2 regions of the Exiguobacterium sp. MH3 genome follow, and region 2 is predicted to be linked to the other one. Evidence: a T-box and tRNA genes for the amino acid it is inferred to sense, from the RefSeq annotation. Region 2 holds a T-box; the other holds one or more tRNA genes.
The links. A T-box is a leader RNA that pairs with one kind of tRNA and senses whether it is charged. The one in region 2 lies ahead of argS (arginine--tRNA ligase), so its partner is inferred to be a tRNA-Arg.
Positions count from the first base shown of each region.

Region 1: it has a tRNA-Arg gene. The T-box ahead of argS (arginine--tRNA ligase) is inferred to sense a tRNA for this amino acid. The anticodon was not compared.

Region 1 is NC_022794.1:46,162-62,349, reverse strand. Features, by position in the region: gene clpC (ATP-dependent protease ATP-binding subunit ClpC) at 1-612, opposite strand, end outside; gene U719_RS00340 (ATP--guanido phosphotransferase) at 612-1,685, opposite strand; gene U719_RS00335 (hypothetical protein) at 1,678-2,106, opposite strand; gene U719_RS00330 (CtsR family transcriptional regulator) at 2,132-2,587, opposite strand; partial or broken gene U719_RS00325 (aminotransferase class V-fold PLP-dependent enzyme) at 2,694-3,272, opposite strand; gene U719_RS00320 (ATP--guanido phosphotransferase) at 3,263-4,291, opposite strand; gene U719_RS00315 (hypothetical protein) at 4,284-4,712, opposite strand; gene U719_RS00310 (CtsR family transcriptional regulator) at 4,738-5,193, opposite strand; rRNA gene rrf (5S ribosomal RNA) at 5,325-5,440, opposite strand; rRNA gene U719_RS00300 (23S ribosomal RNA) at 5,487-8,400, opposite strand; rRNA gene U719_RS00295 (16S ribosomal RNA) at 8,566-10,127, opposite strand; tRNA gene U719_RS00290 (tRNA-Ala) at 10,252-10,327, opposite strand; tRNA gene U719_RS00285 (tRNA-Pro) at 10,350-10,426, opposite strand; tRNA gene U719_RS00280 (tRNA-Arg) at 10,431-10,504, opposite strand; tRNA gene U719_RS00275 (tRNA-Leu) at 10,545-10,631, opposite strand; tRNA gene U719_RS00270 (tRNA-Thr) at 10,694-10,769, opposite strand; tRNA gene U719_RS00265 (tRNA-Val) at 10,785-10,860, opposite strand; rRNA gene rrf (5S ribosomal RNA) at 10,870-10,985, opposite strand; rRNA gene U719_RS00255 (23S ribosomal RNA) at 11,088-14,001, opposite strand; rRNA gene U719_RS00250 (16S ribosomal RNA) at 14,167-15,728, opposite strand; gene lysS (lysine--tRNA ligase) at 16,110-16,188, opposite strand, start outside.
Region 2 is NC_022794.1:2,933,874-2,950,061, reverse strand. Features, by position in the region: gene U719_RS15310 (sulfite exporter TauE/SafE family protein) at 1-834, opposite strand, end outside; gene U719_RS15305 (cation acetate symporter) at 949-2,505, opposite strand; gene U719_RS15300 (DUF485 domain-containing protein) at 2,502-2,828, opposite strand; gene U719_RS15295 (TVP38/TMEM64 family protein) at 3,092-3,739, opposite strand; gene U719_RS15290 (rhodanese-related sulfurtransferase) at 3,978-4,892, shown strand; gene U719_RS15285 (alpha/beta hydrolase) at 4,951-5,712, opposite strand; gene U719_RS15280 (GGDEF domain-containing protein) at 5,749-7,425, opposite strand; T-box leader at 7,555-7,772, shown strand; gene argS (arginine--tRNA ligase) at 7,833-9,515, shown strand; gene U719_RS15270 (hypothetical protein) at 9,546-10,151, shown strand; gene U719_RS15265 (metallophosphoesterase) at 10,214-10,807, opposite strand; gene U719_RS15260 (carboxymuconolactone decarboxylase family protein) at 10,884-11,297, opposite strand; gene U719_RS15255 (LysR family transcriptional regulator) at 11,389-12,267, opposite strand; gene U719_RS15250 (3-hydroxybutyrate dehydrogenase) at 12,389-13,174, shown strand; gene U719_RS15245 (YajQ family cyclic di-GMP-binding protein) at 13,284-13,778, opposite strand; gene pulA (type I pullulanase) at 13,890-15,896, shown strand; gene U719_RS15235 (site-2 protease family protein) at 16,079-16,188, shown strand, end outside.

The DNA of each region.
Region 1 (16,188 bases), 280 kb from region 2:
CGGGTTATTTTTCGTCCGGCGGCTCAAGACTTCGATGACACGTTGAATTTCTTTCGCACGACCGATAACTGGATCAAGACGTGTTTCGCGCGCTTGTTGTGTCAAATCACGAGCAAGACCATCAAGTGTTGGTGTTGCGACACCTGAACCTGCTTGCGACGCGTTTGCTGTCGTTTCGCTGTTCCCGAGCAACTGGAGTACTTGCTGACGGGCTTTTGAAAGACTGATACCCAAGTTATTCAAGACACGAGCAGCAACGCCCTCTCCTTCTCTAATCAATCCGAGCAAGAGGTGTTCTGTTCCAACGTAAGAGTGACCTAGTTTACGTGCCTCATCCATTGATAACTCGATGACTTTTTTCGCACGTGGTGTATAGTGAATCGTCGTTGCACCATCTTGTCCGCGACCGATTAATGCTTCGACTTCCATCTGAATTTTATCTGAACTGAGACCGAGTGCTGTTAAGGCTTTCGCAGCGATTCCGTCTCCTTCACGTACAAGTCCGAGTAAAATGTGTTCTGTTCCGATATTGTGGTGCCCCAACCGTACTGCCTCTTCTTGAGCAAGTGCCAATACACGTTGTGCACGTTCTGTGAATCGTCCAAACATCATTATGCAAAACCTCCTTGTGTGTGATCCCTGTTTGTCTGTTCGGTTAACATCGTCCGGATTCGTTTCGCCCGTTCGATGTCCCGTTCTCTAGATGTTAATTGTTTCCCGAAATGCTTTTGTAGAAAACCTGTTTGTAATGAAACGAGCAGTTGATGAAAAAGATTTGGAGGAAGATTGACCTCTAGTCCCAGACTGTCTGCTAAGCGAACATCCGATAGTCGTTCCGTTGCTTCCCGCGCTGTAATCAGTCGAGCTGATGTCAGGATACCGTAGGAACGATATAGTCTGTCCTCTAGTTCTTCTTGATACATCTCCAATAATCCTTTTCGTGCTGCCTGTTCTGCTTCAATTAATGCTTCGACGGCAAATTGATAGTCCGTGATCAGCATATCCTCACTTGCCCCAAGCGTCCGTTGGTTCGAAAGTTGGAACATGCGACCAGAGGCATCGCTTCCCTCGCCGTAACGCCCACGAATCGCGAATCCGAGCTGTCGTAAGTGTTTGATATAGCCTTGAATCTGATTCGTCAGGACCAGTCCCGGTAAGTGCAACATCACGGAAGCACGAAGACCTGTTCCGACGTTACTCGGACACGTCGTTAAATAACCGAGCGTGTCATCAAAAGCAATTTTAAATCGTTCACTGATCAAGCGATCGACTTGTTTTGCGATCCGAAACGCTTCTTCAAGTTGAAGTCCCGGTAATAACGTCTGGATTCGGAAATGATCCTCTTCGTTTACCATGACACTGATCTGCTCATCCTCACTAATGAAGAGTCCTGTCCGCGGATGACTCGCTAACGCTGGACTGATTAGATGCTTTTCTACTAAAGCGGTTCGCGTCAGGACATCTGCTTGATCGACGCGACCAAACCGGAACCCTTTCATCCCGTTTAGTTGGCGTTCTGTCTCTTCAATGAGTGCATTGGCTTGTGCTTCTGACAACATCGTTGAGAACGGGTAACGTGTCGTATTACGCGCCAATCGGATCCGTGTCGAAACGACGATGTCGTCAAAAGGAGAAGATTGATTCATCGATTCGCTTAAAGGGTGTTGGAGCAACTCTTCAAACATGACGCAAATCCTCCTCGACACTCTCAATCTGTTGTTTTATGACTTCTGCTTCTTCATAATCTTCTGCTAAGATTTTGCGGTTGAGCTGTTCTTTGAGTCGACTGAGCTGCTGGTTCAATCGTTTTTCAACGGATTCCTCATCAGGTCGTGAGCCATAATGTTGCGTATGACCGTGTTGGAACTGACGAACCATACCGTCGACTTCGTCTTTAAAAAATGAATAACAAGTCGGGCAACCGACTTTACGAAGATGAAGCAATTGTTGACGGGTCATACCGCAAGACGGACACGCCGTCCCTTGATATTCACGTGCTAACTCCCGCACACAAACCGAGCATAAGAATTTTTCATCGGTTTCCGATTCTTGTGGAAGTTTGACACGGACGATTGCTTCTCGTTCGCCACATCGTTGACAACGCATCGTGCATTCCTCCAATGTCCGACGACTAGAGTCGCTTCATGGTTTGAAGAAGCGTCCGCATCAAGTGGGCACGCATCCGGTGTTGATCTTCGACCGCCATTGGCAAACTCTCTTTTTGCAACAGCGATTGAATCAAAATAGCTTCCCGCCGCGTCAGTAATTGTTCGTTCATCAAACGAATCAAATAATCTTCTGCAGCTTGTTCCGTCAAATGATCACCGATCCATGAACTGACTTCGTCTAATAGATCGTGACTATCGAGCACAACGATTTTTTGAATCCGAATGTATCCGCCGCCACCCCGTTTACTTTCAACGAAATAACCCTTTTCGACCGTAAAACGAGTATTAATGACGTAGTTGATTTGTGATGGAACACAGTCAAAACGTTGTGCAATTTCTTGACGTTTGATTTCAATCGTCTTTTCGTCGTGTAAAATTTGCTTTAAATAGGCTTCGATGATATCTGTGATGTTTTGCATTGGCACCACCTCTCTGACCATCTTTGACTATTGTTTGATTTAATAGTAATCATCTAAAAAAAGAAATGCAACTGATAAGACTTTTTAGAACTTGTGGAAGTTTGACACGGACGAGCAAGAAGCTGTCTTGCGGTCCAAGCACGCCGCCTGTCGAGTTTTGAATGAAGTGCAGCTCTTCGCCGAGCGCATCATCTTTGACGACGACAAGTCCAGCGACGACGTCCGAATGTCCGCCAATGTATTTCGTCGCACTGTGCAAGACGATGTCTGCACCAAGTGCGAGTGGTTGTTGATGGTATGGTGTCGCGAACGTGTTGTCGACGACGAGTTTAAGATCGTGACGTTTGGCGATTGTTGCGATTGCTTCAATGTCCGTAACTTTCAACAACGGGTTCGTCGGTGTTTCGACGTAGACTATCTTCGTGTTGTCTTGGATCGCTGCTTCCGTTGCCGCAAGATCCGTCGTATCGACGAATGTCACTTGGATGTTGAACTTCGGTAAGACGCGTTGCATCAAGCGGAACGTACCACCGTAGACGTCATCCGTCATGACGATGTGGTCGCCAGACTCAAGCAAGTGGAAGACGGCATGGATCGCTGCCATCCCAGAACCGAACGCAAAACCACGTGCGCCGCCCTCGAGATCCGCAATCAATCGTTCGATGCTCGTCCGTGTCAAACTTCCACAAGTCGTTTCGCCCGTTCGATGTCCCGTTCTCTAGATGTTAATTGTTTCCCGAAATGCTTTTGTAGAAAACCTGTTTGTAATGAAACGAGCAGTTGATGAAAAAGATTTGGAGGAAGATTGACCTCTAGTCCCAGACTGTCTGCTAAGCGAACATCCGATAGTCGTTCCGTTGCTTCCCGCGCTGTAATCAGTCGAGCTGATGTCAGGATACCGTAGGAACGATATAGTCTGTCCTCTAGTTCTTCTTGATACATCTCCAATAATCCTTTTCGTGCTGCCTGTTCTGCTTCAATTAATGCTTCGACGGCAAATTGATAGTCCGTGATCAGCATATCCTCACTTGCCCCAAGCGTCCGTTGGTTCGAAAGTTGGAACATGCGACCAGAGGCATCGCTTCCCTCGCCGTAACGCCCACGAATCGCGAATCCGAGCTGTCGTAAGTGTTTGATATAGCCTTGAATCTGATTCGTCAGGACCAGTCCCGGTAAGTGCAACATCACGGAAGCACGAAGACCTGTTCCGACGTTACTCGGACACGTCGTTAAATAACCGAGCGTGTCATCAAAAGCAATTTTAAATCGTTCACTGATCAAGCGATCGACTTGTTTTGCGATCCGAAACGCTTCTTCAAGTTGAAGTCCCGGTAATAACGTCTGGATTCGGAAATGATCCTCTTCGTTTACCATGACACTGATCTGCTCATCCTCACTAATGAAGAGTCCTGTCCGCGGATGACTCGCTAACGCTGGACTGATTAGATGCTTTTCTACTAAAGCGGTTCGCGTCAGGACATCTGCTTGATCGACGCGACCAAACCGGAACCCTTTCATCCCGTTTAGTTGGCGTTCTGTCTCTTCAATGAGTGCATTGGCTTGTGCTTCTGACAACATCGTTGAGAACGGGTAACGTGTCGTATTACGCGCCAATCGGATCCGTGTCGAAACGACGATGTCGTCAAAAGGAGAAGATTGATTCATCGATTCGCTTAAAGGGTGTTGGAGCAACTCTTCAAACATGACGCAAATCCTCCTCGACACTCTCAATCTGTTGTTTTATGACTTCTGCTTCTTCATAATCTTCTGCTAAGATTTTGCGGTTGAGCTGTTCTTTGAGTCGACTGAGCTGCTGGTTCAATCGTTTTTCAACGGATTCCTCATCAGGTCGTGAGCCATAATGTTGCGTATGACCGTGTTGGAACTGACGAACCATACCGTCGACTTCGTCTTTAAAAAATGAATAACAAGTCGGGCAACCGACTTTACGAAGATGAAGCAATTGTTGACGGGTCATACCGCAAGACGGACACGCCGTCCCTTGATATTCACGTGCTAACTCCCGCACACAAACCGAGCATAAGAATTTTTCATCGGTTTCCGATTCTTGTGGAAGTTTGACACGGACGATTGCTTCTCGTTCGCCACATCGTTGACAACGCATCGTGCATTCCTCCAATGTCCGACGACTAGAGTCGCTTCATGGTTTGAAGAAGCGTCCGCATCAAGTGGGCACGCATCCGGTGTTGATCTTCGACCGCCATTGGCAAACTCTCTTTTTGCAACAGCGATTGAATCAAAATAGCTTCCCGCCGCGTCAGTAATTGTTCGTTCATCAAACGAATCAAATAATCTTCTGCAGCTTGTTCCGTCAAATGATCACCGATCCATGAACTGACTTCGTCTAATAGATCGTGACTATCGAGCACAACGATTTTTTGAATCCGAATGTATCCGCCGCCACCCCGTTTACTTTCAACGAAATAACCCTTTTCGACCGTAAAACGAGTATTAATGACGTAGTTGATTTGTGATGGAACACAGTCAAAACGTTGTGCAATTTCTTGACGTTTGATTTCAATCGTCTTTTCGTCGTGTAAAATTTGCTTTAAATAGGCTTCGATGATATCTGTGATGTTTTGCATTGGCACCACCTCTCTGACCATCTTTGACTATTGTTTGATTTAATAGTAATCATCTAAAAAAAGAAATGCAACTGATAAGACTTTTTAGAAAACACAAAAAGACCGACCTGCAATCTGCAGATCGGTCAAGTGCCTGGCAACGTCCTATCCTCACAGGGGGAAGCCCCCAACTACTTTCGGCGTTCAAGTGCTTAACTTCCGTGTTCGGCATGGGAACGGGTGTGACCACTTGGCTATCGTCACCAGACGAAGGGCTCGCGCCCTCAAAACTGAAGTCATCAACAAGCATCTGCTAGAACAAGGCCTCGACCGATTAGTATCACTCAGCTCCACATGTCACCATGCTTCCACCCGTGACCTATCTACCTCATCGTCTCTGAGGGGTCTTTCTTGATTACTCAAAGGGAAATCTCATCTTGGAGGGGGCTTCATGCTTAGATGCTTTCAGCATTTATCCCGTCCGCACGTAGCTACCCAGCGATGCTCCTGGCGGAACAACTGGTACACCAGCGGTGCGTCCATCCCGGTCCTCTCGTACTAAGGACAGCTCTCCTCAAATTTCCTGCGCCCACGACGGATAGGGACCGAACTGTCTCACGACGTTCTGAACCCAGCTCGCGTACCGCTTTAATGGGCGAACAGCCCAACCCTTGGGACCTACTCCAGCCCCAGGATGCGATGAGCCGACATCGAGGTGCCAAACCTCCCCGTCGATGTGGACTCTTGGGGGAGATCAGCCTGTTATCCCCAGGGTAGCTTTTATCCGTTGAGCGATGGCCCTTCCATGCGGAACCACCGGATCACTAAGCCCGACTTTCGTCCCTGCTCGACTTGTAGGTCTCGCAGTCAAGCTCCCTTCTGCCTTTGCGCTCTACGAATGATTTCCAACCATTCTGAGGGAACCTTTGGGCGCCTCCGTTACTGTTTAGGAGGCGACCGCCCCAGTCAAACTACCCGCCTGACACGGTCCTCCAGCCGGATGACGGCTGCGAGTTAGAGACTCTATGCATGAAGGGCGGTATCCCAAGGGTGACTCCTCCGAAGCTGGCGCTCCGGGCTCGACGTCTCCCGCCTATCCTGTACATCATGCACAAAGCCTCAATATCAGGCTGTAGTAAAGCTCCATGGGGTCTTTCCGTCCTGTCGCGGGTAACCTGCATCTTCACAGGTACTATGATTTCACCGGGTCTCTCGTTGAGACAGTGCCCAAATCGTTACGCCTTTCGTGCGGGTCGGAACTTACCCGACAAGGAATTTCGCTACCTTAGGACCGTTATAGTTACGGCCGCCGTTTACTGGGGCTTCGGTTCAAAGCTTCGCTTGCGCTAACCCATCCCCTTAACCTTCCAGCACCGGGCAGGCGTCAGCCCCTATACGTCATCTTGCGATTTAGCAGAGACCTGTGTTTTTGCTAAACAGTCGTTTGGGCCTATTCACTGCGGCTCTACTCATGTAGAGCGTCCCTTCTCCCGAAGTTACGGGACCATTTTGCCGAGTTCCTTAACGAGAGTTATCCCGCGCGTCTTAGAATTCTCATCTCGCCTACCTGTGTCGGTTTACGGTACTGGCGCCTTCCCCCTCACTAGAGGCTTTTCTTGGCAGTGTGAAATCGTGACCTACGTCCCTACGGGACTCCGCATCGTTCCTTGACTTTGATGCCTGACGGATTTGCCAATCAGACGGTCTTGAAACTTGCACATGCACTTCCATCCGCATGCGTCACTATCCTCCTGCGTCCCCCCATTGTTCAAACGGTGGATCGGCGGTACAGGAATATCAACCTGTTATCCATCGCCTACGCCTTTCGGCCTCGGCTTAGGTCCAGACTAACCCTGAGCGGACGAGCCTTCCTCAGGAAACCTTGGGCTTTCGACGGAGGGGATTCTCACCCCTCTTTTCGCTACTCACACCGGCATTCTCACTTCCAAACGCTCCACTGCTCCTTCCGGTACAGCTTCACAGCGGTTTGGAACGCTCCCCTACCATTCCTTACGGAATCCGCAGCTTCGGTGGTATGTTTAGCCCCGTTACATTTTCGGCGCGGCGCCACTCGACTAGTGAGCTATTACGCACTCTTTGAATGGTGGCTGCTTCTAAGCCAACATCCTAGCTGTCTAGGCAGCGCCACATCCTTTTCCACTTAACATACACTTTGGGACCTTAGCTGGCGGTCTGGGCTGTTTCCCTCTTGACTACGGATCTTATCACTCGCAGTCTGACTCCCGAGTATAAGTTGCTGGCATTCGGAGTTTAACTGAATTCGGTAACCCTGTGGGGGCCCCTAGTCCAATCAGTGCTCTACCTCCAGAACTCTCAACCTCGAGGCTAGCCCTAAAGCTATTTCGGGGAGAACCAGCTATCTCCAGGTTCGATTGGCATTTCACCGCTACCCACACCTCATCCCCGCACTTTTCAACGTGCGTGGGTTCGGACCTCCAGTCAGTGTTACCTGACCTTCATCCTGGACATGGGTAGATCACCTGGTTTCGGGTCTACGACAACGCACTGAACGCCCTGTTCAGACTCGCTTTCGCTACGGCTCCGCCTCATCGGCTTAACCTCGCGCGTTATCGTAACTCGCCGGTTCATTCTACAAAAGGCACGCCATCACCCGTTAACGGGCTCTGACTACTTGTAGGCATACGGTTTCAGGATCTATTTCACTCCCCTTCCGGGGTGCTTTTCACCTTTCCCTCACGGTACTGGTTCACTATCGGTCACTAGGGAGTATTTAGCCTTGGGAGATGGTCCTCCCGGATTCCGACGGGGTTTCACGTGTCCCGCCGTACTCAGGATCCACTCTGGAGGGAAAACAGTTTCAGCTACAGGGCTGTCACCTTCTTCGGCCGACCTTTCCAGGTCCTTCACCTACTGTCTTCCTTTTTGACTCCGTGTAGAGTGTCCTACAACCCCGAAGAGCATGCTCTTCGGTTTGGGCTGTTCCCGTTTCGCTCGCCGCTACTCAGGGAATCGCATTTGCTTTCTCTTCCTCCGGGTACTTAGATGTTTCAGTTCCCCGGGTCTGCCTCACGCTACACTATGTATTCATGTAACATGTCCCATCCCATTACAGATGGTGGGTTCCCCCATTCGGAAATCTTCGGATCAAAGCATACTTACTGCTCCCCGAAGCATATCGCTGTTCGTCGCGTCCTTCATCGGCTCCTAGTGCCAAGGCATCCACCGTACGCCCTTCATACCTTGATCTAGCGTTGGTATTCTAAGAACACACGTCTAATGACATGGTTAATTAAAAGTTTGATGTCTTGTTGATGTCTTCAGTTTTCAAGGTGCGAGTGTCTCTTTCGAGACTGAGAGACGAGCTCTCAAAACTGAACGATGGGCATGTCCCGTAAGGGACGTTTTCCTTAGAAAGGAGGTGATCCAGCCGCACCTTCCGATACGGCTACCTTGTTACGACTTCACCCCAATCATCTACCCCACCTTCGACGGCTGGCTCCTTGCGGTTACCTCACCGGCTTCGGGTGTTGCAAACTCTCGTGGTGTGACGGGCGGTGTGTACAAGACCCGGGAACGTATTCACCGCAGTATGCTGACCTGCGATTACTAGCGATTCCGACTTCATGCAGGCGAGTTGCAGCCTGCAATCCGAACTGGGAACGGCTTTATGGGATTGGCTCCACCTCGCGGTCTCGCTGCCCTTTGTACCGTCCATTGTAGCACGTGTGTAGCCCAACTCATAAGGGGCATGATGATTTGACGTCATCCCCACCTTCCTCCGGTTTGTCACCGGCAGTCTCCCTAGAGTGCCCAACTGAATGCTGGCAACTAAGGATAGGGGTTGCGCTCGTTGCGGGACTTAACCCAACATCTCACGACACGAGCTGACGACAACCATGCACCACCTGTCACCATTGTCCCCGAAGGGAAAACTTGATCTCTCAAGCGGTCAATGGGATGTCAAGAGTTGGTAAGGTTCTTCGCGTTGCTTCGAATTAAACCACATGCTCCACCGCTTGTGCGGGTCCCCGTCAATTCCTTTGAGTTTCAGCCTTGCGGCCGTACTCCCCAGGCGGAGTGCTTAATGCGTTAGCTTCAGCACTGAGGGGCGGAAACCCCCCAACACCTAGCACTCATCGTTTACGGCGTGGACTACCAGGGTATCTAATCCTGTTTGCTCCCCACGCTTTCGCGCCTCAGCGTCAGTTACAGACCAAAGAGTCGCCTTCGCCACTGGTGTTCCTCCACATCTCTACGCATTTCACCGCTACACGTGGAATTCCACTCTTCTCTTCTGTACTCAAGCCTTCCAGTTTCCAATGGCCCTCCCCGGTTGAGCCGGGGGCTTTCACATCAGACTTAAAAGGCCGCCTGCGCGCGCTTTACGCCCAATAATTCCGGACAACGCTTGCCACCTACGTATTACCGCGGCTGCTGGCACGTAGTTAGCCGTGGCTTTCTCGTAAGGTACCGTCAAGGTACGAGCATTTCCTCTCGTACGTGTTCTTCCCTTACAACAGAGTTTTACGATCCGAAAACCTTCATCACTCACGCGGCGTTGCTCCATCAGACTTTCGTCCATTGTGGAAGATTCCCTACTGCTGCCTCCCGTAGGAGTCTGGGCCGTGTCTCAGTCCCAGTGTGGCCGATCACCCTCTCAGGTCGGCTATGCATCGTCGCCTTGGTGGGCCGTTACCCCACCAACTAGCTAATGCACCGCAAGGCCATCTCAAGGTGACGCCGGAGCGCCTTTCATCAACGGACCATGCGGTCCGATGAACTATCCGGTATTAGCTCCGATTTCTCGGAGTTATCCCAATCCTTGAGGCAGGTTCCTTACGTGTTACTCACCCGTCCGCCGCTCATTCCGCTGCCTTCCCTCCGAAGAGTTCCGTCAGTTTCCTGCGCTCGACTTGCATGTATTAGGCACGCCGCCAGCGTTCGTCCTGAGCCAGGATCAAACTCTCCATGAAGTGTTTGACTTGCTCGTTGTGTGACCAAAGTCACGATTGACGAAGCTTGCGCTTCATTCGTTTTTGTATTCCGTAGAATACGATTTTTGCCTCATCGTTCAGTTTTCAAAGTTCGTCATAAAAATGGTGGAGCCTAGCGGGATCGAACCGCTGACCTCCTGCGTGCAAGGCAGGCGCTCTCCCAGCTGAGCTAAGGCCCCATTAAAGGGATGAAATTGAAGATGGTCGGGAAGACAGGATTCGAACCTGCGACCCCTTGGTCCCAAACCAAGTGCTCTACCAAGCTGAGCTACTTCCCGAAAATGCACCCTGAGAGATTCGAACTCCCGACCCCTTGATTCGTAGTCAAGTACTCTATCCAGCTGAGCTAAGGGTGCGGAATATAAGGATCAAACAGTAAACATCCAAAATGAAAAATGGTACCGAGGGCCGGAATCGAACCGGCACGGGGAAACCCCCGCAGGATTTTAAGTCCTGTGCGTCTACCAGTTCCGCCACCCCGGCAGGGATATAAAAGGTAGAACCTTCATTCATAATTGAATTCTGGTGATCATTGAAGATAAAAATGGTGCCGGCAACAGGAGTCGAACCCGCGACCTACTGATTACAAGTCAGTTGCTCTACCAGCTGAGCTACACCGGCAAGTGTAATAAAAAATGGTGGAGGATGACGGGATCGAACCGCCGACCCCCTGCTTGTAAGGCAGGTGCTCTCCCAGCTGAGCTAATCCTCCATATGTATCGCCTGGCAGCGTCCTATCCTCACAGGGGGAAGCCCCCAACTACTTTCGGCGTTCAAGTGCTTAACTTCCGTGTTCGGCATGGGAACGGGTGTGACCACTTGGCTATCGCCACCAGACATTTATTATCTTAACATTATGTTCACATAACGTCAAGACTTTTTTTCGTTTTTTTGAAAGGCTCGCGCCCTCAAAACTGAAGTCATCAACAATGCATCTGCTAGAACAAGGCCTCGACCGATTAGTATCACTCAGCTCCACATGTCGCCATGCTTCCACCCGTGACCTATCTACCTCATCGTCTCTGAGGGGTCTTTCTTGATTACTCAAAGGGAAATCTCATCTTGGAGGGGGCTTCATGCTTAGATGCTTTCAGCATTTATCCCGTCCGCACGTAGCTACCCAGCGATGCTCCTGGCGGAACAACTGGTACACCAGCGGTGCGTCCATCCCGGTCCTCTCGTACTAAGGACAGCTCTCCTCAAATTTCCTGCGCCCACGACGGATAGGGACCGAACTGTCTCACGACGTTCTGAACCCAGCTCGCGTACCGCTTTAATGGGCGAACAGCCCAACCCTTGGGACCTACTCCAGCCCCAGGATGCGATGAGCCGACATCGAGGTGCCAAACCTCCCCGTCGATGTGGACTCTTGGGGGAGATCAGCCTGTTATCCCCAGGGTAGCTTTTATCCGTTGAGCGATGGCCCTTCCATGCGGAACCACCGGATCACTAAGCCCGACTTTCGTCCCTGCTCGACTTGTAGGTCTCGCAGTCAAGCTCCCTTCTGCCTTTGCGCTCTACGAATGATTTCCAACCATTCTGAGGGAACCTTTGGGCGCCTCCGTTACTGTTTAGGAGGCGACCGCCCCAGTCAAACTACCCGCCTGACACGGTCCTCCAGCCGGATCACGGCTGCGAGTTAGAGACTCTATGCATGAAGGGCGGTATCCCAAGGGTGACTCCTCCGAAGCTGGCGCTCCGGGCTCGACGTCTCCCGCCTATCCTGTACATCATGCACAAAGCCTCAATATCAGGCTGTAGTAAAGCTCCATGGGGTCTTTCCGTCCTGTCGCGGGTAACCTGCATCTTCACAGGTACTATGATTTCACCGGGTCTCTCGTTGAGACAGTGCCCAAATCGTTACGCCTTTCGTGCGGGTCGGAACTTACCCGACAAGGAATTTCGCTACCTTAGGACCGTTATAGTTACGGCCGCCGTTTACTGGGGCTTCGGTTCAAAGCTTCGCTTGCGCTAACCCATCCCCTTAACCTTCCAGCACCGGGCAGGCGTCAGCCCCTATACGTCATCTTGCGATTTAGCAGAGACCTGTGTTTTTGCTAAACAGTCGTTTGGGCCTATTCACTGCGGCTCTACTCATGTAGAGCGTCCCTTCTCCCGAAGTTACGGGACCATTTTGCCGAGTTCCTTAACGAGAGTTATCCCGCGCGTCTTAGAATTCTCATCTCGCCTACCTGTGTCGGTTTACGGTACTGGCGCCTTCCCCCTCACTAGAGGCTTTTCTTGGCAGTGTGAAATCGTGACCTACGTCCCTACGGGACTCCGCATCGTTCCTTGACTTTGATGCCTGACGGATTTGCCAATCAGACGGTCTTGAAACTTGCACATGCACTTCCATCCGCATGCGTCACTATCCTCCTGCGTCCCCCCATTGTTCAAACGGTGGATCGGCGGTACAGGAATATCAACCTGTTATCCATCGCCTACGCCTTTCGGCCTCGGCTTAGGTCCAGACTAACCCTGAGCGGACGAGCCTTCCTCAGGAAACCTTGGGCTTTCGACGGAGGGGATTCTCACCCCTCTTTTCGCTACTCACACCGGCATTCTCACTTCCAAACGCTCCACTGCTCCTTCCGGTACAGCTTCACAGCGGTTTGGAACGCTCCCCTACCATTCCTTACGGAATCCGCAGCTTCGGTGGTATGTTTAGCCCCGTTACATTTTCGGCGCGGCGCCACTCGACTAGTGAGCTATTACGCACTCTTTGAATGGTGGCTGCTTCTAAGCCAACATCCTAGCTGTCTAGGCAGCGCCACATCCTTTTCCACTTAACATACACTTTGGGACCTTAGCTGGCGGTCTGGGCTGTTTCCCTCTTGACTACGGATCTTATCACTCGCAGTCTGACTCCCGAGTATAAGTTGCTGGCATTCGGAGTTTAACTGAATTCGGTAACCCTGTGGGGGCCCCTAGTCCAATCAGTGCTCTACCTCCAGAACTCTCAACCTCGAGGCTAGCCCTAAAGCTATTTCGGGGAGAACCAGCTATCTCCAGGTTCGATTGGCATTTCACCGCTACCCACACCTCATCCCCGCACTTTTCAACGTGCGTGGGTTCGGACCTCCAGTCAGTGTTACCTGACCTTCATCCTGGACATGGGTAGATCACCTGGTTTCGGGTCTACGACAACGCACTGAACGCCCTGTTCAGACTCGCTTTCGCTACGGCTCCGCCTCATCGGCTTAACCTCGCGCGTTATCGTAACTCGCCGGTTCATTCTACAAAAGGCACGCCATCACCCGTTAACGGGCTCTGACTACTTGTAGGCATACGGTTTCAGGATCTATTTCACTCCCCTTCCGGGGTGCTTTTCACCTTTCCCTCACGGTACTGGTTCACTATCGGTCACTAGGGAGTATTTAGCCTTGGGAGATGGTCCTCCCGGATTCCGACGGGGTTTCACGTGTCCCGCCGTACTCAGGATCCACTCTGGAGGGAAAACAGTTTCAGCTACAGGGCTGTCACCTTCTTCGGCCGACCTTTCCAGGTCCTTCACCTACTGTCTTCCTTTTTGACTCCGTGTAGAGTGTCCTACAACCCCGAAGAGCATGCTCTTCGGTTTGGGCTGTTCCCGTTTCGCTCGCCGCTACTCAGGGAATCGCATTTGCTTTCTCTTCCTCCGGGTACTTAGATGTTTCAGTTCCCCGGGTCTGCCTCACGCTACACTATGTATTCATGTAACATGTCCCATCCCATTACGGATGGTGGGTTCCCCCATTCGGAAATCTTCGGATCAAAGCATACTTACTGCTCCCCGAAGCATATCGCTGTTCGTCGCGTCCTTCATCGGCTCCTAGTGCCAAGGCATCCACCGTACGCCCTTCATACCTTGATCTAGCGTTGGTATTCTAAGAACACACGTCTAATGACATGGTTAATTAAAAGTTTGATGTCTTGTTGATGTCTTCAGTTTTCAAGGTGCGAGTGTCTCTTTCGAGACTGAGAGACGAGCTCTCAAAACTGAACGATGGGCATGTCCCGTAAGGGACGTTTTCCTTAGAAAGGAGGTGATCCAGCCGCACCTTCCGATACGGCTACCTTGTTACGACTTCACCCCAATCATCTACCCCACCTTCGACGGCTGGCTCCTTGCGGTTACCTCACCGGCTTCGGGTGTTGCAAACTCTCGTGGTGTGACGGGCGGTGTGTACAAGACCCGGGAACGTATTCACCGCAGTATGCTGACCTGCGATTACTAGCGATTCCGACTTCATGCAGGCGAGTTGCAGCCTGCAATCCGAACTGGGAACGGCTTTATGGGATTGGCTCCACCTCGCGGTCTCGCTGCCCTTTGTACCGTCCATTGTAGCACGTGTGTAGCCCAACTCATAAGGGGCATGATGATTTGACGTCATCCCCACCTTCCTCCGGTTTGTCACCGGCAGTCTCCCTAGAGTGCCCAACTGAATGCTGGCAACTAAGGATAGGGGTTGCGCTCGTTGCGGGACTTAACCCAACATCTCACGACACGAGCTGACGACAACCATGCACCACCTGTCACCATTGTCCCCGAAGGGAAAACTTGATCTCTCAAGCGGTCAATGGGATGTCAAGAGTTGGTAAGGTTCTTCGCGTTGCTTCGAATTAAACCACATGCTCCACCGCTTGTGCGGGTCCCCGTCAATTCCTTTGAGTTTCAGCCTTGCGGCCGTACTCCCCAGGCGGAGTGCTTAATGCGTTAGCTTCAGCACTGAGGGGCGGAAACCCCCCAACACCTAGCACTCATCGTTTACGGCGTGGACTACCAGGGTATCTAATCCTGTTTGCTCCCCACGCTTTCGCGCCTCAGCGTCAGTTACAGACCAAAGAGTCGCCTTCGCCACTGGTGTTCCTCCACATCTCTACGCATTTCACCGCTACACGTGGAATTCCACTCTTCTCTTCTGTACTCAAGCCTTCCAGTTTCCAATGGCCCTCCCCGGTTGAGCCGGGGGCTTTCACATCAGACTTAAAAGGCCGCCTGCGCGCGCTTTACGCCCAATAATTCCGGACAACGCTTGCCACCTACGTATTACCGCGGCTGCTGGCACGTAGTTAGCCGTGGCTTTCTCGTAAGGTACCGTCAAGGTACGAGCATTTCCTCTCGTACGTGTTCTTCCCTTACAACAGAGTTTTACGATCCGAAAACCTTCATCACTCACGCGGCGTTGCTCCATCAGACTTTCGTCCATTGTGGAAGATTCCCTACTGCTGCCTCCCGTAGGAGTCTGGGCCGTGTCTCAGTCCCAGTGTGGCCGATCACCCTCTCAGGTCGGCTATGCATCGTCGCCTTGGTGGGCCATTACCCCACCAACTAGCTAATGCACCGCAAGGCCATCTCAAGGTGACGCCGGAGCGCCTTTCATCAGCGGACCATGCGGTCCGTTGAACTATCCGGTATTAGCTCCGATTTCTCGGAGTTATCCCAATCCTTGAGGCAGGTTCCTTACGTGTTACTCACCCGTCCGCCGCTCATTCCACTGCCTTCCCTCCGAAGAGTTCCGTCAGTTTCCTGCGCTCGACTTGCATGTATTAGGCACGCCGCCAGCGTTCGTCCTGAGCCAGGATCAAACTCTCCATGAAGTGTTTGACTTGCTCGTTGTTGTGACCGAAGTCACGATTGACGAAGCTTGCGCTTCATTCGTTTTTGTATTCCGTAGAATACGATTTTTGCCTCATCGTTCAGTTTTCAAAGTTCGTCGTGTCGTTTTCAGCGACTTTAATATCTTAACAAGTTATCAACCCGATTGTCAACAACTTTTTTGATATTTATTTTTGTGTGTCACGACCATTCGCGGCACAAGAAGTAATATACCATGGCTTTTCGAATCGTACAAGCATTTTATTAGAAAAATATTTAAAAACTTTTATTTACCCGTTTTTTGACTCGTTTATCCCTACATTGACTTCAAAAAGAACGCTCCGTTCCTTCTATAAGCTATAGAAGAAACGGAGCTCTACTCATTAATTTTGTTGGTGACGCATCGTTGGGAAGAGTAATACATCACGAATCGATGGCGCATTCGTCAACAACATGACGAGA
Region 2 (16,188 bases):
GTAGATGAGGAGTGTCAGTAAGAAAATCAAACTAAGCGCAACGAGAACGGAGAGTGAAGCGACGTTCCAGCCGATGATCTCGAGTAACACACTGACCGCAACCGTCAAATAGAAGATACCGAGGTACTTTTTGACGAACGGACTTTCGAAATGCGTCAACTGCTTCGCGCCAATCGGTGCTCCGAGCAAGGCGCCGACAATCAGCATGATCCCGACGAGGATATCGATATTCGTGCTCGCGACCGTATAGTTGACGAGACCCGATAGGACGATCAGTAACGCAGAAGCAATACTCGTTCCGACTGCACGTTTCAACTCATAGCCAACGATCCCGACGAGTAACGGTGTGATGATGAATCCACCGCTGACACCGAGAAGCGAAGAGATGAATCCAGCGAACAGACCAGTGAAGGCAAGAGCAAGATATCGATTTTTCCAACCCGTCTGTTCACCGGTCGTTGCTTTTGGACGTAAGAACTTATTCGCGAAGTAGAGTAAGAGTCCGATATAAACGATTGAGATGACGAGATGGGCACCGTTGACTTCCTCTAAACGAAGGACGAGTGGTGTCGCGATCGTCGAACCGATGATTCCAACGCCCCCGACGACAAGACTATCGCGCCAGACGACATTTTTAAGGCGTAAGTGAGAGATCGTACCTGAAACCGTTGATCCGAGAGTCAACATGAGACTGGTCGCGATCGCAACGCTTGGAGCATATCCTAAAATGAGTAGTAGAGGCGTCAAGATGATACCGCCACCGATTCCGAAAAAGCCGGAGATGATTCCAATGAAAAATCCGAGGATTAAGAAATAATAAAAAGCGAGATCCATGTACAGTCTTCCTTTCTTTTTCTTCTCTATTCTTCACTTAGTATGGCAATGAACGAGAAGAATGTAAAAGGGGACGGCTCCTTCAAGGGGGTTGAAGGAGCCGTTAAGGGGAACTTATTCTTTTGACGCGGCGACTTCTGCAGCAGCATCGATACCGGTATTGGCCTTGACTAAGATACGTTCGAAGTTACCGGCAACTTCGTTCGATTTCGTCAACAATGTCCCGACGATGGCTCCGAGGAAGCCAAGTGGGATAGAGACGATTCCTGGATTCGTCAGCGGGAAGAGGGCTTCCCCGACGAACAAGGCTGAACCGTCGACTGCCCAAAGATTTGGACTGAGTGCGACGAGAATCAGTGAAGAGAATAACCCGACGACCATACCTGTGACAGCTCCGCCAGTATTGAAACGGCGCCAGAAAATCGTCAAGAGAATGACTGGCAAGTTGGCACTTGCCGCGACAGCAAAGGCAAGCGAAACGAGAAATGCGACGTTCATCGTTTGTGCGAACAATGCCAGTACCATCGAAATCAAAGCGACGGCGATGGACGCGAGTCGTGCTGCCGTCATCTGTTCTTTTTCCGTTGCTTGTCCTTTACGTAGAATATGACTGTAGAAGTCATGGGCAAAGGCGGATGCTGCGGATAAGACGAGTCCTGCAACAACGGCGAGGATCGTCGCAAAGGCGACTGCAGCGACGAACGCAAAGAGTAAATCACCACCGAGCGCTTGGGCGAGAAGTGGTGCCGCCATGTTACCAGCAGCATTGGCAGCAATGATATCTTCAGAACCGACGAAAGCAGCGGCACCAAAGCCGAGGAAGATCGTCAAGATATAAAAGGCACCGATGATCCACGTCGCATATACGACGGATTTACGAGCAGTCGGAGCATCCTTAACAGTAAAGAAACGAATCAAGATATGTGGTAATCCAGCCGTTCCGAGAACGAGTGCGAGATTCAATGAAATCGTATCGAGCGGTAATTTGAACTTGTTTCCGGGATTCAAGAATGAATCACCGAGCGGTGTCGCTTGTTTGACTTCTGCAAACATCTTGAAGATCGAAAAATCGAACTTGGCGAATACCATGAACGAAATGACAGCTGTTCCTGCCATCAAGAGGATCGCTTTGATGATTTGGACCCATGAGGTCGCTGTCATACCACCGAAGACGACGTAGACGGTCATCAAGATACCAACGATGATGACACTTGTCGTGTAAGGAATTCCTAATAACAATTCAATCAAGGCACCCGCACCAACGAGTTGGGCAATCATATAGAAAATCGAGATCGCGATTGAGTTCATGGCAGCAACTCCACGAACTTTTGATGCGTTAAAACGAGCAGCGATCATATCCGCCATCGTGTATTTCCCGAGGTTCCGAAGTGGTTCGGCAACGAGATACAAGACAACGAGATAGGCAACGAGGAAGCCGATCGAGTAGAAGAATCCGTCGAATCCAGCTAAGGCAATCATCCCGGCAATTCCGAGGAACGAGGCAGCGGACATATAGTCGCCGGCAATCGCCATCCCGTTTTGCGCACCAGTGAGACCGCCATCCGCTGTATAAAAATCGTTAGCTGTTTTTGTTTTACGGGCAGCAAAGTATGTAATGACGAGCGTCAAACCGACGATCGCCGCAAATAAAGCAACGGCAGTATAATTCATTTCGACTCCTCCTTGATTTGTTCGACGAGTCGATCAAAGGCACGTGCTTTTTTGCTATACATCATGCAGAACGTCCACGTCATGATGAACTGAGCAAAAGCGAAGATCCAAGCACCCGTAATATCACCGAATACCGGCTGATTTAAAATCGTAAAGTAGCTTGTCAAAATCGGAAGCGTAAAATAAAAAATAAGACAGAAACTGATGGCTGGAAGAATGAAGCCATTCTTTTGACGCATCAATTGTTGAAAGGTAGCACTCTCGACGATTGCTGGAGCGGATTGAGTCGCTTCATTTTTTTGAACTTCGGACACTTGATGCATGAGGCCGCCTCCTTTAAGGAATGAATGTAAATTCATTATAAGGATGTCGTTTCTGGAAAAGCTATCCTAATTTTTATAAGGAAAAGCTCATTATTATATTAATATTGGTCATACCAATTTAATGTAAGCGTTTGCAATATTGAACATTGTTTGAACGTTATTTTTATATATTAATTACATTGGAAAATGATTCAAAAGACCTAGTCACTGAAAAATGAGAACAGCTTAAAAAGCCTGTCTATGGAATCATAGACAGGCTTGAGTCATTTTTCAGATGGACGTTCGATCTTATCTTCGATTTCCCGTAAATGATCCGCACGTTTTGAGAGCGCACGACGCTTCAACCATTCTTCCGTCCCGCGACTGACTCCCCAGATGGCGAGTAAAATCAAAAATAGAAGGACAAGACGCATCGGACGTTCAAGGAACGTGGACCATTCCTTTCCGATCAGCGAGAAGATGATGACGACGATCAGACGACCGGCACCAGCAGCAATCAAATACGTCCGCAGCGATAGTTGAATCATGGCGGAAATGGACGTGATGATGAACGCAGGCATGAACGGAAGCGAGAAAAAGAATCCGAGTGAGATGGGACTCATGTGACGAACACGTTCGATCCACTGTTGCGCGGCATGGTGTTTTTCAAGCCAACGCGTGACCGGACGACGAAATAGATATCGAATACAAGCGAAGACAACGAGTGATCCAAGCATGCTCCCGACCCATGATACGAGAACACCCATACCAAAACCATAGGTTGCCGCATTCGCGGAAATGATCAGGACGAGTGGCAGGAAAGGAAATAGAGACTCAAGAAACGGGGCAATCAAACCGGTGGCAGCTCCTCCAGGTAAGTCTTGGAGAAAGAAAATCATCTGCTCGATCCAGTCACGAAGTGTATGGAGCATTCGGAATCCTCCTTGCGAGATGTACTACTGTGTTTTATTTTACCTCTTTCTGATTGAGAAAGGGAATGAAATTCCTTGAAAGGGATTCAGGAATTGTAGATTGTACATTCGAAAGGGAGTTGGTATTATACTTAAATGGGTGCGTTTTGCAGGCGTTCCCAGCTAGTCAATAGCTAGACGCTTCGTTTGCCAACGTTCGTTTTACTGCAAAAAACTGACATGGGGGCTAATGAGGAATATGAAACCTTATCGCGTACTATTATTTTATAAGTATGTTCCGATCGAAAATGCGGAACAGCTAACGAAAGAGCATCTTGCTTACTGTAAAGAGCTCGGTATCAAAGGTCGGATTTTGATCGCACCAGAAGGAATCAACGGCACACTCTCTGGAACGGTCGAACAAACGGAACAATACATGAAGGACTTGACGGCGGATCCACGATTCGCTGACATCGAATTCAAAATCGATGAAGTCGAAGAGCACGCCTTCAAAAAGACGTTCGTCCGTTACAAAAAAGAACTCGTCACATGGCGTTTTGAGGATGAATTCAACGTACCAGAAGAACACGCTGCGTATCTTGAACCAGCAGAGTGGAAAGAAATGATGAAACAAGATGACGTCGTCATTCTCGATGTACGCAACAACTATGAATACGACCTCGGACACTTCAAGAATGCTGTAAAAGTGGATGTCGATGCTTCACGGGAATTCCCAGAGTGGCTTGACGAGAACGAGCATTTGTTTGAAGGGAAAAAGGTTCTCACATACTGTACGGGTGGCGTTCGTTGTGAAAAATTCACGGCGTACTTCCGTAAACGGCAACAGAGTGATGATATCTTCCACCTTAAAGGCGGAGTCGTCATGTACGGAAAAGATGAACAGACGCAAGGAGAAGACTGGGAAGGCGAACTATACGTCTTTGATGAACGTGTACAAGTTCCTGTCAATGCCGTCAATCCTTCTGTCGTCTCAGAATGTTACTACTGTGGAAAACCGGAGACACGCTACGTTAATTGTGCAAACCCGGAATGTAATCGACAGCACTTCTGCTGTGAAGAATGCGAACCAAAAGTCATGCGTTCGTGTTCCGATGAATGCCGGGAGCATCCGCGCAACCGTTATGAAAAAGAGCAACAAGAAGAATTAGTATAAGGCACGCGTAAAAAGCCGGAGGATTTCTTTAGTAGAAATCGCCCGGCTTTTTGTGTATTCACGAGGAAGGAAACAAGAAACGCAAAACATCCGGTAAACGTTTCGCCCAAGCGGTTTCATGATGAATCGCTTCCGGGATGATCGTATAGCGACTTTGAGTAAGTTTCTGTTCGACCGCTCGCGCTAAGACATCATTTGTGTGTAAATAATCCGTTTCGGTCATCGGACCACTCACTTCTTTTGTCCCGACATCCATATAACAGCGATGGGCAGTAGACAGCGACGGACTGCGCTCGATGAATTCAAGGAGTGAGGAGAAGTTTGCCCATCCGGCCGTCGACAGGGCAGCGACGCGCGTGATGACTTCCGGATATGCGAATAATCCATAAAGCGAGATGATGCCACCCATCGAGCTGCCGATCATCGTCGTATCGTCAGGGCGTGTCGCGTAGTTGGCATCAATGTATGGTTTTAACTCGCGGATGATCCAGTCCATGTAGACCTTACCGTTTCCCCCGATTGATTTCCGGTACGAAGGATAAGCAGTCCGCATCAATAAAGCTTCATCACTCCAAGGAGCGTAGTCATCGTAACGATCCATTCCGTCTTCTGGACTGTCGATCGCGACGACCATTGCCGGAATCTGTGTCTGTTGTAGCGCAAGATGAATCTCCCAGCCTTTTCCGAACGAGGCGGTTTCTCCACTGAAGACGTTTTGTCCATCGTGCATATAAATCACTGGTAACGCTTCAGAAGGATCCAAATGGGGCGGACGATGAATCCGAATCGTCCGGTGAGTTTGTGATGTCGGTAGCGTCATTTCAATTTCCGTAATCGACAATAGAGTCACGACCTTTCAAAGGTTTGCATAATGCGCGGTACAATTGCGTCCATTGTGTTTTCCGCCGACATAGAGTGCATGGTCGGCTTGACGTAACGATTCTTCGAACGTCCGTTGATATCTTTCCTCCACTGTATCAATTCCGAGGCTGACGGTTAAGGAAAGTCGGTGACCATCGACGAGGAAGGGACGATCCATGACCGCATGGCGGACTGTCTCGGCAATCTGGATAGCAGCCTCTTGACTACCATTTCGCAACAGAAGTACGAATTCCTCCCCACCATAACGAGCAGCAAAGACATCATCATATTGCAATTGGATCGCCTGGATACGTCGACCGAGTTCACGAAGGACGAGATCGCCCACTTTATGACCGTACGTATCATTGACACGTTTGAAATGATCGATATCGAACAGGATCACGGAGAGCGGATAGCAGTCAGCCGCAAATTCCTGCCGACCGTGTTCATAAAAAGCACGACTATTCGGTAATTCGGTCAAGGCATCGGTCCGACTTTCCGTATAGAGTTGGACCGTTTCACGTGAGCGTTCTAAGACGCGACAAAAGATACGGAGCAAACGAGATAATTCGTCGGCATTTGTCGCATCATAGGCGTCTGCGACTTGATGGAATAGGATGATCGAAACATCGACCTCTCCGCTCGTAATCGAAGGAATCGCTAGCATCGAGTGACGATCGACAGGCAATCCGATCTGAATATCGTTTCCCCAGTCACAACGAAGACCATAGATGATTGGGGTATGCAAATCGTCGGCTGACAAGGAATGAAACAGTGGTAACACGTCGATCGGTTGTTTCGTCCGGATGTTATAGATGACTTGTTTCCGCTGTTGTTGAATCGAGATCCAACCTTCAGAAAACGGCAATAGATGCGGTAAATCGAGGAGCAACGAATCGATCGTCTCGCGCTCGAAGCGGGAAATCAACAAGTGTTCCTTCGCATCATCAAATCGCTTAGCATTATCGTTTGCTTCAAGGGAGTCACCACGCTCTTGCAACAGACGTTTGAACAAAAAGAGAATCAAGACGGAAACTGTAGCCGCGACGAGCGGACTTTCATCGTAGAACCAGATTCCAAGTAGAGCACTTAACATGCTAATCCCGTAGACGAGGGACTGAAGCTTTACGAGACGTTGCCAGTCGTATTTCAAGTAGAGGAAGCGATTGACGAATAGACATTGGAAGTAAGAGACAAGGAAGACGGTGATCAAAAAGCCGATGAAAGGGAGTAAGGCTTTCGTATACGTAAAGTTTGAGCCGATTGGTCCGCCGAGCGCATAATACGCAAAGGCCGGAAGCGAGATGTAGACTAAATCGAACAAGGCGTTGATCGGGTAGAGATAAACGAAACGTTTCCAACGAATCGCTTTTCGGTGAGACATGAATTGAAAGACGAGAATACCGACTTGGCTTAAAATCAAGGCGTACGTTAAACCGTAATTGAGGAATAAAAATAAGATGATGCCTTCTTGGAATGTATAGTAAATGCCACCACGACGGACATTATCGAACTGAAACAGGAGAACGAGTCCGAATAAATAAAGAGTGTTGATGATGGAGACAGAAGGATGGAAGGTTGGTGGATGAACGATGCCGATCACTAATAATGTCAAGGCGACGAGACCGAAGACGATCCAGCTCGTCCGGGCTACATGTTGGTAGTAGCGCATGAAACATCCCTCCCCCTGAGAAGTATCTTTTATTCCTATACCCGAATTGTGGAAATTTTGATGAGCCATTTACCAAAAAAATAAGGTTGAGAGAAAAGAAAGAATTGCGTATAATGTGAAAGATATCGAATACAGTCGATGATGAAGAGAGTAACGGTTGATATTCGTCAACTAGCGAATCAGGGAATGGTGGAAGCCTGAGGACGAACCGGTCGTGAAACGCACTTCTGAGACGCTGCCCGATTCCTGATGGAAAAGGCGTAGCCGGGGGAACCCCGTTATCCCCGAACAAGGTGGGTGTCGAGTGACACCAAGAAGAGTGGTACCGCGGTCATTCCGTCTCTTTGCGCGTGGCGCAAGGGGCGTTTTTTATTGCCAAAAAATCAGTAAAGCAGGAGGAAATAAAGATGAGTTATAAAGCGCAGTATGCAGAAGTATTACATCACGTCATGGAAGGTGCCTTATCGGTTGAACAAATCGAACAACTGATCGAGCAACCGAAACATGAAGATCATGGAGATCTGGCATTCCCATGTTTCATGCTCGCTAAAGCATTCCGTAAAGCACCGAACATGATTGCTTCGGAGCTCGCAGAAAAAATTGACGCGCCGTTGTTCTCGAACGTTCAAGCTGTTGGTCCTTACATCAACGTCTTCTTGAACCGGGAAGTCGTCTCGCAAGAAATCGTCAACCAAGTCCTGACGGAGCAAGAGGCGTTCGGATCAAGTGAAGCGAATGGAAAAACGATCGTCACTGATTTTTCATCACCAAACATCGCGAAACCCTTCTCGATGGGGCACTTGCGTTCGACGGTCATCGGGAACGCGCTCAACCAAATCTCACGTAAAAAAGGGTACGACGTCGTCGGTGTCAACCACTTAGGGGACTGGGGAACACAGTTCGGGAAATTGATGGTGGCTTACACGATGTGGGGTGAGGAAGAAGCGGTCCGTGCAGAACCAATCAAGGAATTGTTGAAATTATACGTCCGGTTCCACGAAGAAGCGGAAACAAATCCGGCACTTGAGGATGAAGGACGTCTCTGGTTCAAAAAACTCGAACAAGGTGATGAGCAGGCAACGACGCTTTGGACGTGGTTCCGTGAAGTCTCACTCGTCGAGTTTAACCGTGTCTATGAGATGCTCGGTGTTAAATTCGATAGCTTGAACGGAGAAGCCTTCTACAACGATAAGATGCAACACGTCATCGATTTGCTCGAAGAAAAAGATCTCCTCGTCGAATCAGAAGGGGCAATGGTCGTCGACCTCGAAGCAGAAGGTATGCCACCTGCTTTGATTAAAAAGAAAGATGGCGCAACGCTTTATGCGACACGTGACTTAGCAGCTGCTGTCTATCGTCTCGAAACGTACCGCTTTGAGCAAGCGTTCTACGTCGTCGGTGGGGAACAAGCGCTTCACTTCAAGCAATTGTTCGCAGTCTTGAAGAAACTTGGATTTGAGAACGTCGACGGAATGCACCATGTGCCGTTCGGTCTGATCATGAAGGACGGAAAGAAAATGTCGACGCGTAAAGGTCGGATCGTCTTACTTGAAGAAGTACTACAAGAAGCGATCGACGTTGCGAAGCAAAACATCGCGGAAAAAAATCCGAACTTAGCGAATGCCGAAGCCACGGCTCGTCAAGTCGGTGTCGGCGCCGTCATCTTCCACGACTTGAAGAACGAACGGATGAACAACATCGAGTTCGATCTTGAGCAGATGTTGAAATTCGAAGGCGAAACAGGACCGTATGTCCAGTACACGAATGCCCGTGCGCACTCGTTGCTCCGTAAAGGTGGCTATGATGGCACACCATTCGCTGGTAGTGCCGATGATCATGCATGGGGTGTCGTCTCGATGCTAAACCAATTCTCGACGGTCATCGATCGCGCGTTCACACGTCGCGAGCCATCAATCATCAGCCGCTACGTCTTAGATCTTGCACAAAGCTTCAATAAATACTACGGACACGTCCGTGTTCTCGAAGATGACGCAGCAAAACAATCGCGTCTTGCACTCGTCAAGTCGGTCACGATCGTCTTGACAGAGGGTCTTCGTTTACTCGGTGTCGGCGCTCCAGAAGAAATGTAAGACCAATCCACGAATAAGAAGAGGTAGATTATGAAGACTGAGACGAAAGAACGATTACAGCAAGCTGCTTCACAGATGAAGCAGGAGCCTTTGGCAGAAACGGTCGCCTTTATAGCTGATTTTCACGGGAAAGTCGCTGCTTGGTTACCGGGAGAGTCTGTCGATTTCGTTCACGATTTCGTGACGGCGCCGGAAGCCGATTTGATTGCTCCGATTGAAGGAGACGCATTACGGACGAAAGATAATTTTGAATTCTTCATGCGTAAGAAACAGACACGAAAAAAACTGGGTGAACTGTTGACGCTTTGGAAGTCGGCACGTACGACAGAGACGTTGAGTCAAATCGATGCGATCGGATTGAAAAAATGGCTCGCTCGTAATGAATTCCGTTCGGAAGACAAACCATGGGATTATTTGAACCGTCTGCATGTTCTCCTGTTCCTTGATTTGATGACGACGATCATCGATGATCATCGATTGACGAGTCTGCATGAGCAACTTGTCGGTACGACACCAGTCCCGACAAGCTTCGTACGTCGTCAAGGGGATGTCCGTCAAGTCATCGAAACATTCGCGGAAGAGATGAACTTCACACAAGTGGATGTCGTCAAGGCATCGCTTGTCCGTTATCTCTGATCAATAAGATGCATGAACAAAAGCCGTCGAGCCCTGTGCCCGACGGCTTTTGTCGTATCCTCTTACTTCGCCTGATAGAATACGATCGTTTGTTGCTCTGAATCGTAAAGACACCATTCTCGTTCGAAGACGACGGGACCCAGATTGACGGCATATCGTTTTCCTTTGATGGATAAAGTTTGACCTAGTGGGCTCGATTTGGCGATACCATTTCGAAACAAACCTCTGATATGACTATGACCAAAAAAGAGTAACGGTTCGCGTTGTTGTGACAGGTCGGGTAGAAAATCCCGCGACCAACTGAGTTGATCTCCATGAATCAATAACGCCCCCTCGATCCGTTGTTTTCGAGGGCAATCGCGTAATGCATCGATGACAGGAGACAGATGTGGTGGAACGAGAGACAGGATGCGCTCTTCTTGATTACCCAGTAACGTCTTAAAATCAATCAGCTCTATAAAATCATCATCGAGCGTCACGACGAGGGAGAGCGATTCAAAAGAATAGCGCTTCGCTCGCTTTTTACCGACATGGCATTCATGAACATCACCGAGACAAAACAAATGCGCATCGGGAGCGATCCGCCGTATGTCAGCTAGGACAGCCGATGTGTCGGCTACTGAACTGTGAAGATCCGCAAAAAGGGCATAACGCATGATCGACCACTCCTTTGTTAAGGAGATACCCGAAAATGCGTCATGCCCATCTTTTTTCAATCAAGTCATGCGTATCTTATTCTGTTTCGACTGTGACGCCACGTTCTGCGAAGACGACTTTTGCGACTTCGAGTGCGTTCAAGACACGTGGGAATCCAGTGTAAGGAACAAGATGCATGATAGCTTCGACGATTTCGTTTCCTGTCAAACCAGCTGTCAATCCAGTATTGATGTGGAGAGCGAGCTGTGGTTCTGTACCTTGTGTGACGAGGGAAGCAATCGTCACGATTGCGCGGTCACGATTGACGAGACCATCACGGCTGTAAACTTCACCGTATGCGAAATCCGTGATCCACTCACCGACTGCTGGAGCGATATCTTTCAGGGATTCAGAGATTTTGTCATGCGTCGATTGTGCAGCGTTTGCGTCTGTGAATTCGCTGAGTTTTTTAACGCCTGTTTCGTGACGTGATTCAAAATGAGTTGCCATGGTAAAGGACTTCCTTTCTTTTTTAACGATGTTCTCATCGTAAAGGAAGAATTTCCATTCTACAAATACATGGTTTTTATGAAAGGTATGCTTATTTGGAATACATATCGCTGACGAATTGAATCCATTTCCGCGTCACGTACGATTGGTAGCGACCGGTTGGAACGGCGATTCCTAAGTGCCACGGGACTCGTGTTTCAAGTGGGATCGTTTTGACGCCACGAATCGAAAAGCGATCCGCGATCGAACGCGGAAGGACGGTCACGGTATTTCCTTCTGCGACAAGTAAACATAAGAAGTCCCACTGCGAGCTCACCCGAGACACGTTAGGCGTAAATCCGGCATCTTGGCAGGCGTTCAAGACAACATCGTGGAGTGAGAACGTTTCGTTGAACAAGACGAACGGCATGTCGGAAACTTCTTCTAACGCAATCATCGACCGATCAGCGAGTGGATGATCACTCGGTAAGAATAAATGGAGTTCTTCTTCAATGAAGGGGTGTGTCGTTAAATGATCATCCGAAGGCAGCACCGTTGCGATCAAATCGACTTCACCGGCGACGACCGCTTTTTCTAACGCATGTCCACCGGCTTCGATTAATTCGATTTGAATCATCGGATACATCTCTTCGAAGCGACGCAGTAGACCTGGGAAAAACAGCGAACCAATTAGTGGGGGTACGCCGAGACGAATCGTTCCCTTCGTCAGATGCATGACATCATAGAGATGAGAAGGCAGATCAGATAACTGTCGCAGAATCTTTTCACCTTCAATCAATAAGGTCTCGCCGGCATCCGTCAGGACGATTTGTCGTTTGCTCCGGTCGAACAATTCCATCTCAAGTTCTTCTTCTAAGTGACGGACCATTTTACTAAGCGTCGGTTGCGTGACGTGGAGATGTTCAGCGGCACGAGTGAAGCTTTTGAAGCGTGCCACTTCCGTAAAGTATTCCAGTTGGCGGAAATCCATTAGTATTCTCCTATTCTTTTGAGTTATAGATGTCATAACAAGTATTCATTTTTATTATTCTTTCAATCAGCGTACAGTAAAGAGACCGAACACGTAAAGATAAAGAAAGAAGGAATCCATCATGATGAAACAACTCGAAGGAAAAGTCGCGTTAATTACAGGAGCAGCAAGCGGAATCGGTCTTGAGATCGCTGAAGAATTCGCTCAAGAAGGTGCGAAGGTCGTCATCGTCGATCTTCAGGAAGAAGCTGCAAAACGCTCTGCTGAAACGCTTCGTGAAAAAGGCTTCGATGCGTTTGCTGTCGCAGGTGATGTGACAAGTGAAGAGGCAATCAAATCAAGTATCGATCAGACGGTCGCACATTACGGAACGATTGATATCGTCATCAACAACGCGGGAATGCAACACGTCTCACCAATCGAAGAGTTCTCGACTGAGAAATTCGACTTGCTTCAAAGCATCATGCTTCGTGCACCATTCCTCTATACGAAATATGTCTTCCCGATCATGAAAAAACAAGGCTCTGGACGGATCTTGAACATGTCATCGATCAACGGATTGATTGGTTTTGCAGGGAAAGCTGCTTATAACAGTGCGAAACACGGCGTCATCGGTTTAACGAAAGTCGCAGCATTAGAAGGGGCAACTTCGGGTATCACGGTCAACGCGATTTGCCCAGGATATGTCGATACACCACTCGTCCAAAACCAATTGTCTTCGCTCGCTGAAACACGGAATGTACCGCTCGAACGTGTACTAGAAGAGGTCATCTATCCACTTGTTCCGCAACAACGGTTACTCCAAGTCAAAGAAATCGCGGATTACGCTATTTTCCTTGCAAGTGACAAAGCGGCAGGTGTCACGGGTCAAGCTGTCGTTCTCGATGGTGGTTATACAGCGCAGTAAGCAACGATATAAATGAAGGGAGGTACTTTTTGGATACAATCCAGAAAGCACCTCCCCTTTTTGTTTGATGGACTGAACAAAAACGTTCAGCTAATTTGACGTGAGTGGATTAACGGAAGTTAATGAACTGAACATCGACCGATAACGGAAGTTCACGAACGATTTGCATGACTTGTTGTAGGTCGTCACGTGATTTACCTGTGACACGGATTTGATCATCTTGGATTTGTGTCTTCACTTTTAATTTCGATTCCTTGACGGCATTGTTGATCTTTTTCGCATCGTCACGATCAATCCCGCTCTTAAGGATGACACGTTGGCGAACCGTATTCCCAGCAGCCTGTTCGACTTTTTCGTACTGCAGGTTTTTGGTCGGAACTTCGCGCTTGATCAATTTTGCTGTTAAGACATCTTTGACTTGATCGAGTTTGAAATCGTCATCTGAGATTAGAATCAAATCCTCTTTTTCGAGCTTCATGTCGCTCTTTGAACCTTTGAAGTCGAAGCGGTTCGTGATTTCCTTCAATGCGATCTGGACGGCGTTCTTGACTTCCTCGATGTTGATTTGTGACACGATATCAAATGAATTATCTTTTGCTGCCATGTTAATCTCCCCTTTCATTCCACTCTCTATTTTAGAGAGGAATACCGGAAGCGTCCACTGCTTTGAAATTTTGTTATAATAAAAACCATGAAATGAAAGGGGTGCTTAGCTTTGAAACAAACAGCAGACATGTTGACGCTCACACCGCAAGAACTGGATGAGCGATTTGCCTATAGTGGAAATGATTTAGGAGCGACCTTCTCAGAGACGGCGATTCGCGTGCGCTTATGGGCGCCGACGGCAGAACGTGTCGTGATTCGTCTCTACAAGACACTACGCGCACGAAAAGTCGAAGAGGTCGAGATGATGGCAGGCGAACGGGGAACGTACGTCGTTGAACTCGATCGAGCAGCATATGAAGGTTATTTCTATACGTTTCAAGCGAGCATCAACGGACAAAAAGTCGAGGCGGTCGATCCGTATGCGAAAGCCGTCGGAACGAACGGAAAACGCGGTGCGTTAATTGACCCGACAAGTGTGACACCTGAACGATGGATCGAAGAACGCCCACTGTTCCATTCTTCGCAAGACGCAGTTGTGTATGAATTACATGTACGCGATGCAACGAGTCATCCGGCTAGTGGTGTCGTCGCACGTGGTACGTTCGCTGGGCTGACGGAAGCAGGGACACGGACACCAAATGGCGGATTGACAGGACTTGATTATTTAGCGGATCTTGGTGTGACGCATGTCCAGTTACTGCCGATCTATGATTTTGGCTCAGTCAATGAGACAGCGCCGAACGACCCGGATAACTATAACTGGGGGTATGATCCGGTGAACTACTTTGCGCCGGAAGGTTCGTACTCATCGAATCCAGATGATCCACGAACGCGGATCCTTGAGTTAAAGCAATTAGTACAAGCGTTACATGATCGCGGGATCCGTGTCATCATGGACGTCGTCTTCAATCATACGTATGATGCAGCAACGGTTCCGCTCGGTCAATTCGTTCCTGGCTACTTCTATCGTCAAGAGGCGGATGGTAGCTTGTCAAACGGTAGTTTCTGTGGGAATGATACCGCATCTGAACGTCTGATGATGCGGAAGTTCATTCTCGATTGTGTGACGTACTGGGCGAAAGAGTACCATCTGGATGGTTTCCGATTCGATTTGATGGGACTGCATGATGTCGAGACGATGAATCAGGTACGTCATGCACTTGATCGGATCGATCCATCGATTCTGATCATCGGTGAAGGCTGGGATCTCGATACGCCACTTGATCCGGAAGAAAAAGCGAACTATTTCAACGCACCGAAGATGCCAGGAATCGCTCACTTCAATAACGGTTTACGGGACGGGGTCAAAGGCGACGTCCAAACGCCGGAAGACCGCGGTTTCATCAGTGGGGCATTCGACCGGACGAGTGAAGTCAAACGGGGAATCGCCGGTAACGTCTCTTCACAAGGATTTGCCGATGAGCCAAATCAGGTTGTCTCGTATGTCGAAGCGCACGATGATTTGACGATTTGGGATAAGTTAACGGTGTCTCGCCCTGAGGATACGGAAGAGACTCGTCGGAAACGGCAAATGCTCGCGAATGCCATCATCTTGACGGGGCAAGGCATTCCGTTCCTCCATGCCGGACAAGAGTTCTTCCGGACGAAGGACGGAATTCGTGACAGCTTCAATGCCGGAGAGGTCGTTAATCGTCTCGATTATGAACGGGCGGAAACAGAGCGTCCGGCCGTCGAGTACGTCAAAGGATTGATTGCCCTCCGTCGTCAGTATCCGATGTTTCGTCTCGCAAACGCAGCGATGATCAAGAAGCATCTTCGTTTCCTCGAAGAAGGGGAAGGTGTCATTGCCTTTGAACTGAAACGAACCTATGAAGGATACATCGAACGGCAGCGTGTCTACCATAATGCGACGGAAGAGGATATCACGATTGAATTGCCAAACGGTGAATTCGAGGTGTTGGTGGAGTCGGGTGCCGTTAAGTTGCACGCACCACGACTGCATGAAGAGAAACAGTTGGTCGTCCAAGCATTGACGACGACGGTTATCGCCGAACGAAAAGCGGATTACAAGAAATATGCGGTAGCAGGTGGTGCAGCCTTGACGATCATCGGATTGTTGTACGCAGCGAACAAACGTCGTAAGAAAACCGATTAAATCAAAAAGGACGGAGCGCAAGATGGCTTCGTCCTTTTTTACGTGGATGACAGTCCGATGTCAGCCTGTCATGAAATTGACTTGCCTGAATTCATCGAAACCTTGTTTGAAGCGTCACCTTTCGGGAAAAAACCTCTTAAGTAGTATATGGGATGTTGTTTTTATGAAAGGATGTACGGCGTATGTTTGGTTTCGAGGATTTATGGAAATTCTTTTTGTCGTTCTTTTTATTGTTGCCTATCGTGACATTGATTCATGAGATGGGGCATTACTTTTTTGCCCGATTGTTCGG